DNA from 2 places in the Amycolatopsis sp. NPDC033938 genome. Region 2 is predicted to be linked to the other one. Evidence: riboswitches for the same ligand, from Rfam matches in the RefSeq annotation. Region 2 holds a riboswitch; the other holds the start of a gene.
The links. A riboswitch is a leader RNA that binds a small molecule or an ion and turns the genes downstream of it on or off. The one in region 2 is predicted to bind glycine.

Region 1: another riboswitch for glycine. It lies ahead of gcvP (aminomethyl-transferring glycine dehydrogenase); the one in region 2 lies ahead of gcvP (aminomethyl-transferring glycine dehydrogenase).

Annotation. Positions count from the first base shown of each region.
Region 1 covers NZ_JBVIRO010000030.1:55,799-63,373, reverse strand. The annotation lists gene ACZ5ZX_RS39905 (glutamine synthetase family protein) at 1-165, shown strand, start outside; gene ACZ5ZX_RS39900 (gamma-glutamyl-gamma-aminobutyrate hydrolase family protein) at 146-859, shown strand; gene ACZ5ZX_RS39895 (aldehyde dehydrogenase family protein) at 856-2,220, shown strand; gene ACZ5ZX_RS39890 (3-oxoacyl-ACP reductase) at 2,220-2,987, shown strand; glycine riboswitch at 3,195-3,288, shown strand; gene gcvP (aminomethyl-transferring glycine dehydrogenase) at 3,430-6,261, shown strand; gene gcvT (glycine cleavage system aminomethyltransferase GcvT) at 6,270-7,361, shown strand; gene gcvH (glycine cleavage system protein GcvH) at 7,379-7,575, shown strand, end outside.
Region 2 covers NZ_JBVIRO010000003.1:171,082-178,656, reverse strand. The annotation lists gene ACZ5ZX_RS10775 (aldo/keto reductase) at 35-862, opposite strand; gene ACZ5ZX_RS10770 (helix-turn-helix domain-containing protein) at 912-1,718, opposite strand; gene ACZ5ZX_RS10765 (nuclear transport factor 2 family protein) at 1,855-2,217, shown strand; gene gcvP (aminomethyl-transferring glycine dehydrogenase) at 2,221-5,100, opposite strand; glycine riboswitch at 5,271-5,372, opposite strand; gene ACZ5ZX_RS10755 (MerR family transcriptional regulator) at 5,419-6,000, opposite strand; gene ACZ5ZX_RS10750 (TetR/AcrR family transcriptional regulator) at 6,298-6,912, shown strand; gene ACZ5ZX_RS10745 (bifunctional nuclease family protein) at 6,963-7,436, opposite strand.

The sequences.
Region 1 (7,575 bases), on a different contig from region 2:
ACCCTGCGGGAGGCCGCGGAGCTGCTGGACCGGAGCAAGCTCGCCAGGACCGCGTTCGGGGACGAGGTCGTCGACCACTATCTGAACGCGGCGAAGGTCGAACTCACCGCCTACGACGCCGCCGTCACCGACTGGGAGAGGATCCGTGGCTTCGAACGGCTCTGAACCCGTCATCGGTCTCACGTCCTATCTGGAGCCCGCGAAGTTCCTGGTGTGGGAGACCGAGGCGGCGCTGCTGCACCGCGTCTACGTCGACGGGATCGTCGCGGCGGGCGGGATCCCGGTCCTGCTGCCGCCGGTGAGTGACGCGCACGAGCGGCTGGTGTCCGCTGTGGACGGTCTCGTGCTGGTCGGCGGCGCCGACGTCGATCCGGCACGGTACGGCCAGGAACAGCATCCGACGACCTACCTCCGGCCGAACCGGGACGCCTTCGAGTTCGGGCTGCTGCGGTCCGCTTTGGCCGCGGGCAAACCGGTGCTCGGCGTGTGCCGGGGGTTGCAGGTGCTCAGCGTCGCGCTCGGCGGGACGCTCACCCAGCATCTCCCGGACACGGTGGACAGCAAGGATCACCAGCCCGCGCCCGCGACCTTCGGCACCACTACGGTGACCCTTGCAGAGGGCAGCCGGGTCGCGTCGATCCTCGGCGCCGAGACCAAGGTGCCGTGTTACCACCATCAGGCGATCGACAAGCTCGGCGACGGACTGGTCCCGGTCGGCTGGGCGGCCGACGGCACCGTCGAGGCGGCCGAACTGCCCGGCGACGGGTTCGCGCTCGGCGTCCAATGGCATCCGGAACAGAACCCCGACGACATCAGGCTTTTCGAGGCACTTGTGGAAGCAGCTAAGGAGCGCGCATGACCACGTTCGAGGTGATCAACCCCGCCACCGAAGAGGTGGTGAGGTCGGTCGGGCTGACCTCGGCCGAGGAGACCGACGCGGCCATCGCCCGAGCACAGGCGGCTTTCCCCGCCTGGCGTGCGGTGGCCCCCGGAGACCGGGCGCGGCTGCTGCGCCGCTTCGCCGACGCGGTCGACGCCGACATCGAGAACCTCGCCCAGCTGGAGGTCGCCAACGCGGGCCACACGATCGGCAACGCGCGCTGGGAGGCGGGCAACGTCCGTGACGTGCTGACGTACTACTCGGCGTCACCGGAGCGCTTGAGCGGCAAGCAGATCCCGGTGCCCGGCGGGGTGAACATGACGTTCCACGAACCGCTCGGCGTGGTCGGGGTGATCGTGCCGTGGAACTTCCCGATGCCCATCGCGGGCTGGGGTTTCGCGCCCGCGCTCGCCGCCGGGAACACCGTCGTGCTCAAACCCGCGGAACTCACCCCGCTGACCGCGATCCGGCTCGGCGAACTCGCCCGTGAGGCGGGGATCCCCGAGGACGTCTTCCAGGTGCTCCCCGGCAAGGGATCCGTGGTGGGACAACGTTTCGTGGACAATCCCGCGGTACGCAAGGTCGTCTTCACCGGCTCCACCGAGGTCGGCAAGCAGATCATGGCTGGCTGCGCCGCGCAGGTGAAGCGGGTGACGCTGGAACTGGGCGGCAAGAACGCGAACATCGTGTTCGCCGACGCCGACCTGGAGAAGGCCGCGGCCACGGCACCGTACGGGGTGTTCGACAACGCCGGGCAGGACTGCTGCGCGCGGTCGCTGATCCTCGTGCAGGCGAGTGTGTACGAGAAGTTCATGGAACTGCTCGAACCCGCCGTGAACGGCGTCGTCGTCGGGGATCCCCGGCTGGAGATGACCGAGATGGGGCCGCTGATCTCGGCCGGGCATCACGCGAAGGTGTCGTCCTATGTGGACGATGCCGCGCCGGTGGCCTTCCGGGGAAGCGCGCCGGTGGGACCGGGCTACTGGTTCCCGCCGACCGTCGTCACCCCGCCGGACCTGCGGCATCCGCTGGCCTCGGACGAGATCTTCGGTCCCGTCGTGGCGGTCGTCCCGTTCGCGGAGGAGGCGGACGCGGTGACCATGGCCAATCACACCGAGTACGGCCTGTCCGGCTCGATCTGGACCCGCGACGTCGGCCGGGCCTTCCGCGTCGCGCGCGGCGTCGAAGCCGGGAACCTTTCGGTCAACTCGCATTCGTCCGTCCGGTACTGGACACCGTTCGGCGGATTCAAGCAGTCCGGGCTCGGCCGGGAACTCGGCCCGGACGCGCTCGACGCCTTCACCGAGACCAAGAATGTTTTCATCAGCACGGAGGAATGATGGTTCAGCGTTTCGAAGGCCGCGTCGCGGTCATCACCGGCGGCAGCAGCGGCATCGGCCTCGCCACCGCCCGCAGGCTGGCGAGCGAGGGCGCGAAGGTCGTCATCGGCGACATCTCGGCGGAACAGGGCAAGGCGGCGGCCGACGAGGTCGGCGGCCTGTTCGTGCAGGCCGACGTCACCGACGCCGAGCAGGTCGAGGCCCTGTTCCAGACCACTGTGGACACTTTCGGCTCGGTGGACGTCGCGTTCAACAACGCCGGCATCTCCCCGCCCGAGGACGACTCGATCCTGACCACGGGTATCGACGCGTGGGAGAAGGTGCAGAAGGTCAACCTGACCTCGGTGTACCTGTGCTGCAAGGCCGTGCTGCCGCATATGCAGCGGCAGGGCAAGGGGTCGATCATCAACACGGCGTCGTTCGTCGCGGTGATGGGCGCGGCGACGTCGCAGATCTCCTACACCGCGTCCAAGGGCGGGGTGCTGGCGATGAGCCGTGAGCTGGGCGTGCAGTTCGCGCGGGAGAACATCCGGGTCAACGCGCTGTGCCCGGGGCCGGTGAACACGCCGCTGCTGAAGGAACTGTTCGCGAAGGACCCCGAGCGGGCCGCGCGGCGGCTGGTGCACGTGCCGGTCGGGCGGTTCGCCGAACCGGAGGAGATCGCGGCGGCGGTCGCGTTCCTGGCCAGCGACGACGCCTCGTTCATCACGGCTTCGCAGTTCCTGGTGGACGGCGGGATCTCGGGCGCCTACGTCACGCCGCTGTAGGCGTGACTGGACGGACGACACCTGTGATCAGACGGGACACACGCGTGATCACAAGGGTCATACCCCTCTGATCACGCGTGTTGCCCCTCTGATCACGCGTGTGCGCCGACTGGTCACGTCGGGTGGGGCAAGTGACATGTCCTGCCTGAAGTAGACGTGCGCCGAACACGCCAGGTACGGTGTGCGCACAACTACAGACAGGGCCGTTGAGCTGGAGCGGGAGAGCCCTCACGAACGTGGTGGGGCACCGAAGGAGCAAACTCCCCGGAATCTCTCAGGTATCCACTACCGCTTCCGCGAGGCCACTCTGGAAAGCAGGCGCGCAAGTGCGTCTCACCCAAGGTGAAAGCCGCATTACCGTGCGGTGAAACTCTCAGGTGCCATGACAGAGGGGGAGTTCCCAGCGCACCGGTCTATCCGGCGCCTGACCCAAGGAGCTCCCTTGACCAGTACGTCCTTCGACGACCGGCACATCGGCCCCTCGGAGTCCGAGCAGGCCAAGATGCTCGCCGAGGTCGGCTACGGCAGTCTCGATGCCCTGGTGCAGGCAGCCGTGCCGTCCGCGATCAGGGTCACCGGTGACCTGGACCTTCCCCCGGCCGCGTCCGAGGAAGACGCCATCGCCGAGCTTCGCGCGCTCGCCGCGCTCAACAAGCCGATGACGCAGATGATCGGCCTCGGCTTCCACGATACGGTCACCCCCGCGGTCATCCGCCGCAACGTGCTGGAGAACCCGGCCTGGTACACGGCGTACACGCCGTATCAGCCGGAGATCTCGCAGGGCCGTCTCGAAGCCCTCCTCAACTTCCAGACCATGGTCTCCGAGCTGGCCGGGCTCGCCACCGCGAACGCTTCCCTGCTCGACGAGTCCACCGCCGTCGCCGAGGCCGTCATGTTGATGCGCCGCGTGTCGAAGGCGAAGTCGAACAAGGTCGTCCTCGACGCCGAGTGCCTGCCGCAGACCATCGCGGTCGTCCGCACCCGCGCCGAGGCGATGGGGGTCGAGGTCGAGGTCCGCGACCTGCTCACCGGCCTTCCCGAGGAGTTCTTCGGCGTCGTCGTCCAGTACCCGGGCGCCTCCGGTGTGCTGCGTGGCGCGGGCTTCTACTCCGCCATCTCCGAGACCGCGAAGGCCGCCGGCGCGCTGTACACCGTCGCCGCCGACCTGCTCGCTCTCACGCTGATCACCGCGCCGGGTGAGTTCGGCGCCGACATCGCCGCCGGTTCGACGCAGCGCTTCGGTGTCCCGCTCGGCTACGGCGGCCCGCACGCCGGGTACATGGCCGTCCGCGCCGGGCTCGAGCGTTCACTGCCGGGCCGTCTCGTCGGAGTCTCGGTCGACGCCGACGGCAACCCCGCGTACCGCCTCGCCCTGCAGACCCGTGAACAGCACATCCGCCGCGAGAAGGCGACGTCGAACATCTGCACCGCGCAGGTCCTGCCCGCGGTGCTCGCCGCGATGTACGCGGTCTACCACGGCCCCGACGGCCTCAAGCGCATCGCGACGCGCGTCCACGAACTCGCCGCCGGTCTCGCGGACGCTCTCCGCACCGGGGGCGTCGAAGTCGTCCACGAGGGCTTCTTCGACACGGTCCTCGCCCGCATGCCCGGCCAGGCCGAAGCGGTCGTCGCCGTCGCGCGTGAGAACGGCATCAACCTCGGCCCGGTCGACGCCGACCACGTGCGCATCGCCGTCGACGAGGTCACCACGCCCGCGATCATCGCCAAGGTGCTCAACGCATTCGGTGTCGACACTAAAGCCGCCGAAGCCCGCGCCCTCCCCGCCGGTCTCGACCGCGAGAGCGAGTACCTCACCCACGAGGTCTTCCACTCGCACCGCTCCGAGACCGCGATGCTGCGCTACCTGCGCAGCCTGTCCGACCTCGACTACGCGCTCGACCGCGGCATGATCCCGCTCGGCTCCTGCACGATGAAGCTCAACGCCACCACCGAGATGGAGCCGATCAGCTGGCGCGAGTTCGCGGGGATCCACCCGTTCGCGCCCGCGGACCAGGCCGAGGGCTACCACGTGCTGGTCGAGCAGCTCGCGGGCTGGCTGGCCGAGGTCACCGGCTACGACAAGGTGTCGCTGCAGCCGAACGCGGGCAGCCAGGGCGAACTCGCCGGTCTGCTCGCGATCCGCGCGTACCACCACGCGAACGGCCAGACCGCACGCGAGGTCTGCCTGATCCCGTCGTCCGCGCATGGCACGAACGCCGCCTCCGCGGTCATGGCCGGGATGCGCGTCGTCGTGGTCAAGTGCACCGACGAGGGCAACGTCGACCTCGACGACCTGCGCGCCAAGGTGGACGCCCACCGCGACACGCTGTCCGCGATCATGGTCACCTACCCCTCGACGCACGGCGTGTACGAGCACGGCATCGACGAGCTGGCCAAGATCGTCCACGACGCGGGCGGCCAGGTCTACGTCGACGGCGCGAACCTCAACGCCCTGCTGGGCCTGGCGAAGCCGGGTGAGTTCGGCGGCGACGTCTCGCATCTGAACCTGCACAAGACCTTCTGCATCCCGCACGGTGGCGGCGGCCCCGGTGTCGGCCCGGTCGCGGTGCGCGCGCACCTCGCGCCGTACCTGCCGAACCACCCGCTGCTGGAGAAGGCCGGTCCGGAGACCGGGGTCGGCCCGATCAGCGCCGCTCCGTTCGGGTCGGCATCGATCCTGCCGATCTCGTGGGCGTACGTCCGCATGATGGGCGCGGGCGGGCTCACCGCCGCGACGCAGGTCGCGGTCCTCGCCGCGAACTACGTGGCCAAGCGCCTCAACCAGCACTACCCGGTGCTCTACACCGGCCAGGACGGCCTGGTCGCGCACGAGTGCATTCTCGACCTGCGCGGGCTCACCAAGGAGACCGGCGTCAGCGTGGACGACGTCGCGAAGCGCCTGATCGACTACGGCTTCCACGCCCCGACCATGTCGTTCCCGGTCGCGGGCACGCTGATGGTCGAGCCGACCGAATCCGAGGACCTCGGCGAGATCGACCGCTTCTGCGACGCGATGATCGCCATCCGCGCGGAGATCGACGCCGTCGCGCAGGGCCGCTGGTCCGCGGACAACAGCCCGCTGCGCAACGCCCCGCACACCGCGGAGACCCTGGTCGGCGACTGGGACCTGCCGTACGACCGCGAACTGGCGGTGTACCCCGCCGGGGTGAACCGCAAGGCCAAGTACTGGCCCCCGGTGCGTCGCATCGACGGCGCGCGCGGGGACCGTAACCTCGTCTGCTCCTGCCCGCCGCTCAACGCCTACGAGAACTGAGGCACTTGATGTCGAAAGAGACGTCCCTGCACGGAGTCCACAAAGGACTGGGTGCGCTGTTCACCGACTTCGCGGGCTGGTCGATGCCGATCCGCTATTCCAGCGAACTGGCGGAGCACAAGGCGGTCCGCGAGGCCGCGGGCCTGTTCGACCTGTCCCATATGGCCGAGATCGAGGTGACCGGACCGCAGGCGGCCGAGACCCTCGACTACGCGCTGGTCGGCAACCTGTCCGGCGTCAAGCCGGGCCGGGCGCGCTACACGATGATCTGTGACGCCAGTGGCGGCGTGCTGGACGACCTGGTCGTCTACCGGCTCGCGGACGAGAAGTTCCTGGTCGTGGCCAACGCCGGCAACGCCGACGTGGTCGCGGAAGCGCTGGCCGAGCGGGTCTCCGGCTTCGACGCTGTCGTCGAGAACAAGTCCGAGGACGTCGCGCTGATCGCCGTCCAGGGTCCGAAGGCCGTCGAGATCCTGGGCGCGGTCACCGACGCCGACCTGGGCGCGCTCAAGTACTACGCGAGTGTCCCGGCCGTCGTGAAGGGTCACGACGTCCTGCTCGCCCGCACCGGCTACACCGGCGAGGACGGCTTCGAGCTGTACGTCCCGGCCGGTGAGGCCCCCGCCGTCTGGCGCATCCTGACCGACGCGGGCGAGCCGCACGGTCTGCTCCCCGCCGGACTCGCCTGCCGCGACACGCTGCGTCTGGAAGCCGGAATGCCGTTGTACGGCAACGAACTCAGCCTCCAGCTGAGCCCGTTCGAGGCCGGTCTCGGCCGCGTCGTCAAGTTCGAGAAGCCCGGTGACTTCGTCGGCAAGGCCGCGCTCGAGGAACTGTCCAAGAAGGACGTTCCGCGCGTGCGTGTCGGGCTCAAGGGCTCCGGCCGCCGCGCGCCGCGCCACGGCTACACGGTCCTGTCCGGCGAGACCGAGATCGGCGAGGTCACCAGTGGTGCCCTGTCGCCGACCCTGGGCTACCCGATCGCCATGGCCTATGTGGACCGGGAGTACAGCGAACCCGGCACCGAGCTCTCCGTCGACATCCGGGGTCGTATCGAACCCGTCGAGGTCGTCGCCCTGCCCTTCTACTCCCGCGCCTGAAAGGCCCTTGAACGACCATGAGCATCCCCCAGGACCTGAAGTACACGAAGGAACACGAGTGGCTGCGCGTCGAGGACGGCGTCGCCACCGTGGGCATCACCGCCTTCGCCGCCGAGTCGCTCGGTGACATCGTGTTCGTCCAGCTGCCCTCGGTCGGTGACACGGTCACCGGCGGCGAGGTGTTCGGCGAGGTCGAGTCGACCAAATCCGTCAG
Region 2 (7,575 bases):
TCCTCTGGGTCTCTTGGGGCAAAGGCCTGCGGGGCTAAACCAGGTCGAAGGTGTCCGGGTCGGGCCCGGTACGGGTGCCGTTGTCGAACTCGGCGAGGGCGGCCAGATCGTCTTCGGCGAGTTCGAAGTCGAAGACGTCGAAATTCTCGCGGATCCGGGACGGCGTCACGGATTTCGGGATGGCCACGGTGCCGAGCTGCAGATGCCAGCGGAGCACCAGCTGTGCCGGGCTCTTGCCGTATTTGGCCGCGAGGGCGGTCAGCGTCGCGTCCGAGAGCAGCGATCCCTGCGCGAGCGGGCTCCAGGCCTCGGTGACGATGCCGTGCTCAGCGTGGAATTCCCGGAGCGCCTTCTGCTGCAACCGGGGATGCAGCTCGACCTGGTTGACCGCCGGCACGATCCCCGTCTCTTCGAACAGCCGACGCAGATGCGGCTCGTGGAAGTTCGAGACGCCGATCGCCCGCACCCGTCCGTCCGCGTAGAGCTTTTCCAGCGCCCGCCACGTTTCGACGTACTTGCCGCGCGTGGGCATCGGCCAGTGGATCAGGTACAGGTCGACCCGGTCCAGGCCCAGCTCCGCCAGGCTGGCGTCGAACGCGCGGAGCGCCTCGTCGTACCCGTGGGCCGGATTCGGCAGTTTCGTGGTGATGAACAGTTCGTCGCGGGGAACGCCCGCCGAGCGGATCGCCTCGCCGACACCGGCTTCGTTGCGGTAGGACGCGGCGGTGTCGATGCTGCGGTACCCGGCTTCGATCGCGGTCCGGACGACCTTGGCCGTATCGCCCGCGGGCACCTGCCAGACACCGAAACCGAGTTGGGGGATGGCTACCTCGTTGTTCAGGACGACGGAAGGCACGGCCATGGATGCAGAATCCTCACTCCGAGTCTGTGGCGGGACTTCTTGCCCCGCATCATTCCACCCCGCGCGCGGCGTACGCGCGCAGATACTCGGCCGTGTCCGCGTCGGCCGGGAAGAAGGACTCGATCACCAGCTCGGCGACCGTGATGTCCAACGGCGTCCCGAACGTGGAAACCGTGCTGAAGAACGTGAGATCCACGCCCTCGTGCCGCAGCCGCAGCGGGACGAAGATGTCACCCGGGCCGGGGACCTCCACCTCGGGGACGGGATCGTCACACGGATAGGCGACCAGCTCCTCCAGCAGCTCTGTCAGCGCCGGATCCGCCGTCTGGGACACCTGGCGCCGCAGCCTGCCGAGCAGATGGGCCCGCCACTCCCCCAGGTTGAGCACATGCGGCGCCATCCCCTCCGGATGCAGGGTCAGCCGGAGGACGTTGACCGGCGCTGTCATCAGGGTGGGCGACACCAGGTCGGTCATGATCGACACGCTCGCGTTGGCGTCGACCAGGTTCCACCCGCGATCCACGACGGCGGCCGGGTACGGCTCGTGACTCGTCATCAGCTGCCGGACGGCCTGGCGTACCGCGGCCAGCTCCGGGTCGCCGAGCCCGCTCTCCGGGTACGCGGGCGCGTACCCCGCCGCCAGTAGCAGCTGGTTGCGTTCCCGCAAGGGCACCTCCAGGTGTTCGCCCAGCCGCAGCACCATGTCGCGGCTGGGCTTGGACCGCCCGGTCTCCACGAAACTCAGGTGCCTGGTCGAGATCTCGGCGGAGATGGCGAGGTCGAGCTGGCTGATCCGGCGGCGATCGCGCCATTCCCGCAGGAGTTCGCCGACAGGGCGGCCCGCGCGGCTCGCCATCACTGTGGTCGTCACGAGCACGAACTTACGCACCGCGTCCGCCGCGCCGCCATTACCTCACGCGTAATCGACGGGACCCACCCCCGGCCGACAGAGTTGCGTCATCGGTTACCCCACAACGAAACAAGGAGACACCATGTCGGACATCCAGCGCGTCGCCGAGCAGTACATCGCCGTGTGGAACGAGACGGACACCGAAAAGCGCCGTGCGCTCATCGCCGAGGTGTTCACCGAGGACACCACCTACACCGACCCGCTCGGCGCGGTCACCGGCCACGACGGTGTCGACGGCTTCATCGCCGGCGCGCAGGCCCAGTTCGCCGGGCTGACCTTCAGCCTGCCCGCCGCCCCCGACGCGCACCACGACATCGCGCGATTCCAGTGGCACCTCAGCGCTCCCGGTGCGGAGGAACCGCTCGCGATCGGCTTCGACGTCATCACCGTCGAGGACGGGCGGATCAAGCAGGTGCTGGGCTTTCTCGACAAGATGCCCGGCTGACGCCTACGCGAAGGCCTCCGGCGGCGGGCAGGAGCAGACGAGGTTGCGGTCACCCGCGGCCCCGTCGATCCGCCGCACCGGGGGCCAGATCTTCGCGGCGGTGAAGCCTGCCGGGAAGACGGCGATCTCCCTGCTGTACGGACGATCCCATTCGCCCGCGAGGCAGCGCGCGGTATGCGGGGCGTTCCGCAGCGGGCTTCCGTCCACCGGCCACTCCCCCGCGGCGATCTTCTCGATCTCACTGCGGATCGCGATCATCGCGTCGCAGAACCGGTCGAGCTCGCCGAGGTCTTCGCTCTCGGTGGGCTCGACCATGAGCGTGCCGGCGACCGGGAACGACATCGTCGGCGCGTGGAGGCCGTAGTCGGCCAGCCGTTTGGCGACGTCGTCGACGGTGACACCGGTCCGTTTGGTCAGCGCGCGGAGATCGAGGATGCATTCGTGTGCCACGAGTCCCTCGTGCCCCGAGTACAGCACCGGGTAGTGCTCCGCGAGGCGCTTGGCGACGTAGTTGGCGTTCGCGACCGCGGTCAGCGTCGCGCGCTTCAGCCCTTCGGGGCCCATCATCCGGATGTAGGCCCAGGAGATCGGCAGGATCGACGCGCTCCCCCACGGCGCGGCGCTGATCGGGCCCACGCCGGTGGCCGGGCCCGCTTCCGGCTGCAAAGGATGGTTCGGCAGGTACGGCGCCAGGTGCGCGCGGACGCCGATCGGGCCGACGCCGGGGCCGCCACCGCCGTGCGGGATGCAGAAGGTCTTGTGCAGGTTGAGATGGGAGACGTCGGCGCCGAACCTCCCGTACTGCGCGACCCCGATCAGCGCGTTCAGGTTCGCCCCGTCGACGTAGACCTGGCCGCCCGCGTCGTGCACCAGCGCGCAGACCTCGCGCACGGTGTCCTCGTACACGCCGTGCGTCGAGGGGTAGGTGATCATGATCGCGGCGAGGTCGTCCGCGTGCTCGTCCACAGTGGACTTCAGGTGGCCGAGGTCGATATTGCCCTCGTCGTCGCATTTCACGACGACCACGCGCATCCCCGCCATCACCGCGCTGGCCGCGTTCGTGCCGTGCGCGCTCGACGGGATCAAGCAGACGTCACGGGCCGCGTTCCCGCGTTCGCGATGGTAGGCGCGGATGGCCAGCAGACCGGCGAACTCGCCCTGACTGCCCGCGTTCGGCTGCAGGGAAACCGCGTCGTAGCCGGTGATCCCGGCCAGCCAGCGCTCCAGGTCCCGCACGATGGCGAGCAGCCCGGCCGCGTCCCCGGCGGGCGCGAACGGGTGCAGACCGGCGAACTCGGGCCAGGTGATCGGCTCCATCTCGGCCGTGGCGTTGAGCTTCATCGTGCACGAGCCGAGCGGGATCATGCTCCGGTCGAGTGCGACGTCCTTGTCGGACAACGCCCGCAGGTACCGCAGCAACGCGGTTTCCGAACGGTGCGCGTGGAAGACGGGATGCGTCAGGTACTCGCTCGTGCGGCGCAGATCCGGCGGGAAGCCGTCGGCGGTGTCCGCGTCGAGGGAGTCCACATCGGACACCGCGACGCCGAACGCCTTCCACACCAGGGAAAGATGCTCGCGGGTGGTCGTCTCGTCACAGGCGATGGCGACGTGATCGGCGTCCACGAGCCGGAGGTTGACGCCGAGTTCCCGTGCCGTGCCGACGATCCCGCCCGCGCGTCCGGGGACAGCGACCATGACGGTGTCGAAGAACTCGCAGTGCACCACGTCCACGCCGTTTTCGGCGAGCCCTGCCGCGAGCACGGTGGCCATCCGGTGCGCGCGGTTCGCGATGGCGCGCAGGCCTTCCGGCCCGTGGTACACCGCGTACATCGACGCGATGACCGCCAGGAGCACCTGCGCGGTGCAGATGTTGCTGGTCGCCTTCTCCCGGCGGATGTGCTGCTCGCGGGTCTGCAGCGCCAGCCGGTAGGCGGGCGCGCCGTCGGCGTCCTTCGACACCCCGACGAGCCTGCCGGGCAACTGGCGTTCGAGCCCCTGGCGCACGGCGAGGTACGCCGCGTGCGGGCCGCCGAAGCCCATCGGCACGCCGAACCGCTGCGTCGACCCGATGGCGACGTCGGCGCCGAGTTCACCCGGCGACCGCAACAAGGTCAGCGCCAGCGGATCCGCGGCCATCACCACGGCGGCACCCAGCGCCTTGGCCTCGGTGATGGTGTGGCCCCATTCGCGGACGACGCCGGAAGCGCCGGGATAGGAAAGCAGCACACCGAAGAAGTCACCGCCGAGACCGAGTCCGGTGATGCCCTGCGAGAGATCCGCGGTCACCAGGTCGATGCCGAGCGGTTCGGCACGGGTGCGCAGGACCTCGATCGTCTGCGGCAGCGTGTCCTCGTCGACCACGAACCGCTTCGACTTCGCCTTGCCCGCCCGGCGGACCAGCGTCATCGCCTCCGCCGCCGCGGTCGCCTCGTCCAGCATCGACGCGTTCGCGATCGGCAGTCCGGTCAGGTCGGCGACCATGGTCTGGAAGTTGAGCAGCGCTTCGAGGCGGCCTTGCGAGATCTCCGGCTGATACGGCGTGTACGCGGTGTACCAGGCCGGGCTCTCCAGCACGTTGCGGCGGATCACCGGCGGGGTCACGGTGTCGTGGTAGCCGAGGCCGATCATCTGGACCATGGGCCGGTTGCGCGCGGCCAGCGCGCGGAGTTCGGCGAGCGCCGCGGTCTCGGTGGCGGGCGGCGGCAGGTCCGGCGGGGTGGCGGATTCCCGCAGCGACGCGGGAACGGCCCGCTCGGCAAGGTCATCGAGAGACGTCACGCCGACGACGTCGAGGATGCGCGCGAGTTCCTCCGGGCCGGGACCGATGTGCCGGTCCGCGAAGGGGGTTCCGGATTCGAGAGCGGCCAGAGACACGGGCTCCATCGGGGACCTCCCAGGACGCGGGGGTGAGGCCGGGACGATTGTCCTGGCCCTCCCCACTCTGTCCGTACTCCCGTGGGAGCGCCTGAGAGTTTCGCCCGAGTGTTGAGCCGGACTTGCACCGTCGGCGGGGCCGCCAGGCTGTGACCTGGCGAACCACTTTCCAGAGGCGTCTCGTCCGCGCGGTCCAGGGTGCCTGAGAGGTTCCGGGGAGGACTTGCTCCTTCGGCGCCGAGCTCAACGGTTATCGACTCGGTCTCTCCCGCGCGGATTCGTCGACCGCGGAAGTGAGCCTACCCTGCCGCCGGCGCGGCTTCATGATCAGCCGGTGCGACGTGCGTTACGGCGCTGCGTGAGTTCGTCCGGGGTGACGGTTTCGATCGTGCCGCCGTCGGCGCGTTCGGCCGGGAACTCGTGGATCGTGCCGCTGATCTCCTGCATCGCGCCGCTGACGGCGATACCGAAGACACCCTGACCGCCCTGCAGTAAATCGACGATCTCTTCGGGCGAGGTGCATTCGTAGACGGTGGTGCCATCGGAGAACAGGGTGACCCTGGCGAGATCACGGACGCCGCGCAGGCGCAGATGGTCGACGGCGACCCGGATGTTCTGCAACGAGACACCGGTGTCCAGCAGCCGCTTGACCACCTTCAGGACGAGGATGTCCTTGAACGAGTACAGCCGCTGCGAACCGGAGCCGTGCGCCGTGCGGATACTCGGCGCGACCAGCTTCGTCCTGGCCCAGTAGTCGAGCTGCCGGTAGGTGATCCCGGCGATCTGACAGGCGGCGGGACCGCGGTAACCGACGAGTTCGTCCGGGAGGGAAGAGTCGGGGAACAGCTCGCCCTGCTCGCCGTCTGCGACCGGAACGAGCGGCTCTTGAGGGCTACCAGCCTCGACCACGCCATGCCTCCCCTCGCCCGACCTGGCGGCCGGCGAACAAAGCCGCGCGGACCCATGTGAGCCCGCACCGGAGTGAACCGTCAAGACGGATGCCCCAGACATCCGAATCACACCTTGGCGATTTACCTCCATTGACGGTAAGCGTGTCCGGCAAAGCGGTCAACGCGACGCGCGGTCGGCCTCAAGCTCTTCTTGAGACTTGCCGTGAGCGGTCCCCCGAACGGCCGCAGGCTTGCCACTTTTACTCGGCCGTGTTAATTTTTACTCATGCAAGTAACACCGTCCACGCAAAGTGCCCTGCAAGAGGTGCAGGCAGAACTCGGGCTGTCGGTCACGGAGGCCGCGCGGCGGGCCCAGATCATCAGCGCCACGATCGCGACGATCGCCGAGCTCGGGTACCACAAGACGTCGTTCGCGAAGATCAAGGAGCGGGCCGGGCTGTCCAGCACCCGGATCATCTCTTACCACTTCACCAACAAGGCGGGCCTGATGCAGGCCGTGGTCACCACCGCGACCGGGATGAAGGACAAGTTCCTCGAAGAGCGGACCCAGGGCACGACCGACCGGGCCGGGCTGCTGCGCGGCTACATCGAGTCGGAGATCGCGTTCCTCGGCTCGTACCCGGAACTGGTGCGGGTCATGGTCGAGATGGCTTCGAGCGGATCCGACGCGGAGGGCTGGTTCATGTCGGCCCCGATCGTCGAGGAGTTCCGCACCGGCCGGCTCGAACGCCAGCTACGGCAGGGACAGCGGGAAGGCGCTTTCGGCGATTTCGCGCCGGACGTGATGGCGCTGTCGATCGCGCAGGCCATCGACGGTGTCGCCGCGAAGTTCGCGGCGGATCCGAAGCTGGATCTGGAGCGGTACGGCCGGGAACTGGCGGATCTGTTCACGCGGGCGACCGCGGCCTGAGTGGTGAGTGGTGATGACGGTTCTCACCGTCATCACCACTCACGAGCCGATCACGTATCCGCGCCGCGGAAGTCCTCCGGCGAGACGGAGTCGAGGAACTCGCGGAACTTCTCGACCTCGTCCTCCTGCTCGTCGGGGATGATGAGGCCCGCTTCCTCCAGCACCGCGTCCACGGCGTGGATCGGGACCCCCACCCGCAGCGCCAGCGCCACCGAATCGCTCGGCCGCGCCGAAACCCGGATATCCCCGTCGAAGACCAGTTCCGCGAAGAACGTGCCTTCCTTCAGGTCGGTGATGACGACCTGCTCCAGCTCTCGGCCCAACGCTCCGATGACCTCTTTGAGCAGGTCATGGGTGAGCGGACGGGCCGGGCGGACTCCCTGCTGCTCCAAGGCGATGGCGGTGGCCTCGACCGAGCCGATCCAGATCGGCAGGTAGCGCTCGCCTTCGGTTTCCCGCAGCAACAAGATCGGCTGATTCGCGGGTAACTCCACCCGCACGCCGACGACGCGCATCTCGCTCATCGGGCTTCGCCTCCCTCTCGTGCGCACGGGCTGCAACGCTTGTCTCGACGACCAAGCGACGGCGATCCCGACGCTACCCGTCTTCCGAGCGCTGTGCTCGCTGTCCAGACATTCTCGGTTCGCTCGCGGCAAACCCGAC